2 regions of the Neisseria yangbaofengii genome follow, and region 1 is predicted to be linked to the other one. Evidence: predicted binding sites of a transcription regulator. Region 1 holds the regulator's gene; the other holds the start of a gene.
What was found. Region 1 encodes FNR, which switches genes on or off when oxygen is low (the NO sensors DNR and NnrR bind a similar motif). Its sites were predicted from a motif close to TTGATNNNNATCAA; they were not measured.

Region 1 (2,411 bases):
GTCGGGGTGCCGCCGCCGAAGTGAAGTTGGGCTAATTGATGGCGGCCGTTGAGATGAGGGGCGAGCAGCTCCATTTCACGCTCGAGATACTCAATATAAGCATCGGCACGGGTTTTATCCTTGGTGATGATTTTGTTGCAGCCGCAGTAATAGCAGATGGTATTGCAAAACGGAATGTGAATATAAAGCGATAAAGGCTTGTTGAGCGCGCCCAAACCGCGTAAGTGCAGTGCATGGGTGTATTCGGCTTCGCGAAAGCCATCGTGGAAGCGGTCGGCAGTAGGGTAAGAAGTATAGCGTGGGCCACTTGCCGGAAGTTTGGCAATCAAGTCGCGGTCAAACTCTGGTATATCGTTGTTTTTTATTGAGATTATTTTCATGATGGTCGTGTTGTGTCTATATTTTGTTTAACGAATTAGTAAAATTCGATTTAGTTTGCTAGAATGCCACATTATGATAAACCTGTCTTGATATGAGTCAAGATAAGCTTAGTCAGGGCAAGAAGTTTTATAAAAAAGGTATTTTTATTTTATGGCCACACACAATTCTACACATCAATTGAAAGCATTGTGTTCGACGTGTTCTTTGCGTGAACTTTGTTTGCCGGTTGGTTTGTTGCCTAACGAATTTTCCCAATTGGATGCCGTGATCCGTCAGAGCCGCCGTCTGAAAAAAGGCGAATATCTGTTCCGTGCCGGTGAGCCGTTTACTTCTTTGTTTGCCATTCGCGCCGGTTTCTTTAAAACCACAGTGGCGAGTCAAGACGGGCGTGACCAGGTGACCGGCTTCTTTATGTCGGGCGAGCTGATTGGTATGGACGGCATTTGTTCGCATGTCCACAGCTGTGATGCCGTAGCCTTGGAAGATAGTGAAGTGTGTGAATTGCCGTTTGCACACATGGAGGAGTTAGGTCAAAACATTCCGAGCCTGCAAACACACTTTTTCCGCTTGATGAGCCGCGAAATCGTGCGCGATCAAGGCGTAATGTTGTTGTTAGGCAATATGCGTGCCGAAGAGCGTTTGGCCGCGTTTTTGTTGAATTTGTCGAATCGTTTGTATTCGCGTGGTTTTGCCGCCAATGATTTCATTTTGCGTATGTCGCGTGAAGAAATCGGCAGCTATTTGGGCTTGAAACTGGAAACAGTCAGCCGCACACTGTCGAAGTTCCATCACGAAGGCTTGATTGAAGTGGAACACAAACACATTAAGATTCTTGATTCACAGGCTTTGAAAAAAATGGTATCCGGTTGTGCGCATGCCGTGTAAGGTTGAGGCATAAAAAGGCCGTCTGAAACATTTTGGTTTCAGACGGCCTTTTTATGCCTCCGGGCAGACAAACGCTTTAAATAGAGAAGTCTTCCACAATCGGTGCATACAAGATGCGGTCGATGGTCTCGCGGTTTAAATGCGGTGCGAACATTTCGATAAAGTCATAAGTATAGCCGCGCAAATAAGTATCGGAACGGATAGCAATCCAAGTTGGCGACGGCTCGAACAAATGAGCAACATCAATCAATTCTAAATCCTGATCGGCTTGCGGGTCATAAGCCATTTTCGCCATCAAGCCCGCACCCAAGCCCAGTTTGACATATGTTTTCAGTACATCGGTATCAGCTGCGGCCAAAGCGACTTCCGGCTGCTCCAGCTTGGCTTTGGCAAAAGCGCGTGCAATACTGCTGCCGGAATGGAAGGCGAATTCATAAGTAATCAACGGGAAGCCGGCCAAATCTTCAATGCTGAGCGGATTTCTACAATCGAGCAAAGGATGGTTTTTCGGCACCACCACCGCATGATTCCAGTCGTAGCAGTTGAGTTTGCGCAATTCAGGGTGATCGTCGAGCTTCTCGGTAATGATGGCGATGTCGGCTTCGCCGTTGCTGACCATTTGCGCAATCGCCGAAGGGCTGCCTTGTTTGATAGTAAGATTAACCTTGGGATAATGTTTCACAAAGTCAGCCACAATATGTGGCAGGGCATAGCGCGCCTGTGTGTGAGTGGTGGCGATGGTGAGTGCGCCGCTGTCATGGCCGGTAAACTCACTGCCGATATTTTTGATGTTTTGCACATCCCGCAAAATACGCTCGGAAATTTCCAACACTGCTTTACCTGGCTGCGAAACCGAGACCACACGCTTGCCGCTGCGGATGAAAATCTGAATGCCCAGTTCTTCTTCCAATAATCGGATTTGTTTGGAAATTCCCGGTTGGGAAGTAAACAGCGCGTCGGCTGCTTCGGAAACATTCAGATTATGGCGGTAAACTTCGAGCGCGTAGCGTAACTGTTGTAATTTCATGGTGTTTGAGTTGTGGGCATTGTGCGACAATATGGCGTAATTTAGCATATTTTATTTAATTTGTCGGCGGGAATCGGGTTTCTTTGGGAAGTTTTTGTTTTTTCAAGAAGTATCTGAA
Region 2 (2,411 bases), 270 kb from region 1:
CCGTCGGGCTAGACAACGGCAATTCAGGCATAGTGCGCGCTTTTTCCGAAACAGAGCCAGACAAGGTATGCAAGAATGCGACGATGTTGTCCACCTCTTCTTGCGGCAAGTCTTTACCCAATTGCGCCTGACCCATAATTTTCACCGCTTTATCCAATTCCCAAACGCTGCCGTTGTGGAAGTACGGATAAGTTTTGCCTACGTTACGTAAGCCCGGTACGCGGAAGAAGTATCGGTCGGCTTCGTTTTTGGTCACGTCGGCACGGCCTTTGTCTTGGTTCGGGTCTTCAATAAATTTCCAATAAGGGCCCCGTACCAAGCCGAATTTTTGGAACGAGTTACCGCCTAAGCTCACGCCGGCGTGGCAGGCAATACAGCCGTTATCCATAAACGAGCGCACACCTTTGCGTTCTTGCTCATTCAAGGCATTGATGTTGCCTTTCAGGTACTCGTCCCATTTGGTCGGCGTCAGCAAAGTACGTTCAAACGCAGCAATCGCAGTGGTGATGTTTTTGAAGCTGATCGCGCCGTCTTGTGGGAAGGCTGTTTCAAACGCTTTTTGGTATTCCGGAATATTCGCGATTTTGGCGACCACCGCTTCTTCGCTGTCGTTCGCCATTTCCACCGGATTCAGCAACGGACCGCCCGCCTGCTCTTCCACGTCAGCCGCTCGACCATCCCAGAATTGCATGTCTAAAGTTGCCGCGTTCAACACGGTCGGAGAGTTACGGCTGCCGAAGCTGCCTTTGTGACCTTGGCTGGTCGGCATGTTGTCCACACCGGCAGAAGCCAGGTTATGGCAAGAGTTGCAGCTTACCGTATTGCCTTTGGACAAGCGCGGCTCATACCACAATGATTGGCCGAGTTCGACTTGCTCAAGCGTGAAAGGACGCAGCTTTTGCATTTCTTCAGGCGTTGGCAGTGGTTTGAAAATGCCTTGCGCACGTTGCAGCAAATCTTTGTCTTCTTGCGATGCGCTGCTGTTGTCATAAGCTGCTTGAGAAGCCGGTGCAGCAGACTCAGAAGCAGCCGGCGCAGCTACTTGTTCGGCAGGTTTGTCGCCACAAGCAGCCAATGCCGCCGATACTGCAAGAGAAAGGGTGATTTTGCCGAAAGCTTGGTATTTCATGGCGTATTCCTTTATATATTAAAAGGGACGACACTGCTCACCTGAAGCAGCCGACCCCTGTGGTTAGGTTTGATAAAAATCCAACATTTGGTTACTGCTGTTTGTCATTGTTTTGGTTAATTTATGTATAGAGTATAATCAGACCCGGCTTTTGGTTTTTTGCGATAAATCAATTTCGATATCGCCATAGCCAAACCCAATATACCAGATAGCTGAAATTTTATTTTCTTATTCTTTTCTAAGAATTGCCCGTATTTAACTGCAAATCATGGCAAATCACTTGCACCCGATGGCCGATTGTTTTAAAGTTAGGCGCAAATCTTAATTAGGAAGATTTCTATGAAAATTACTGTTATGGGCGCAGGATCTTGGGGCACTGCACTGGCTGTTCACTTTGCACAACACGGCAACGAAGTGGCTCTATGGGCGCGCAATGCCCAACACATCGAAACCTTGCAAAACAACCGTGAAAACAAACATGCTCTGCCGGGTTTCCCATTCCCGGAAAGCCTGACCGCCCATACCGGTTTGACCGAGGCATTAAAAGACTCCGAATTGGTACTGATTGTGACCTCTGTTGCCGGCTTGCGCAGCAGCGCAGAATTATTAAAAGCCAACGGTGCCGCCGATATTCCGGTTTTGGCCGCATGTAAAGGCTTCGAGCAAGACACCGGTTTATTGACTTTCCAAGTATTGAAAGAAGTCTTGCCGGAAAACAAAACCCTTGGCGTATTGTCCGGCCCGAGCTTTGCACAAGAATTGGCGCAACAATTGCCTTGCGCCGTGGTGCTGGCTTCCGAAAACAAAGAATGGATTGAATCGCTGGTCGAACAGTTAAACAACAACGTGATGCGCTTATACGGCAGCACCGATGTAATTGGCGTGGCAGTCGGCGGCGCAGTGAAAAACGTGATGGCGATTGCGACCGGTCTTTCAGACGGCCTTGAATACGGCCTGAATGCCCGCGCCGCTTTAGTGACGCGCGGTTTGGCGGAAATCACCCGTCTGGCTGTTGCCATGGGTGCGCAGCCGAAAACCATGATGGGCTTGGCCGGCATCGGCGACTTAATTCTGACCTGCACCGGCGCCTTATCCCGCAACCGCCGCGTCGGTTTAGGCTTGGCCGAAGGCAAAGAGCTGCATCAAGTGCTTAAAGAAATCGGCCACGTTTCCGAAGGCGTGAGCACCATCGAAGAAGTATTCAACACCGCCTGCAAATACCAAATCGACATGCCGATTACCCAAACCCTGCTGCAACTGATTCGGCAGGAAATGACGCCGC

Region 2: H4O27_RS01655 (cytochrome-c peroxidase) is a predicted target of FNR. The motif match lies at 1,199-1,212, and genes of this name have one in related genera.

Annotation. Positions count from the first base shown of each region.
Region 1 covers NZ_CP062976.1:579,718-582,128, forward strand. Annotated here, with positions in the region: gene hemN (oxygen-independent coproporphyrinogen III oxidase) at 1-380, opposite strand, end outside; gene fnr (fumarate/nitrate reduction transcriptional regulator Fnr) at 532-1,266, shown strand; gene H4O27_RS02880 (CysB family HTH-type transcriptional regulator) at 1,343-2,293, opposite strand.
Region 2 covers NZ_CP062976.1:305,734-308,144, reverse strand. Annotated here, with positions in the region: gene H4O27_RS01655 (cytochrome-c peroxidase) at 1-1,129, opposite strand, end outside; gene H4O27_RS01650 (NAD(P)H-dependent glycerol-3-phosphate dehydrogenase) at 1,469-2,411, shown strand, end outside.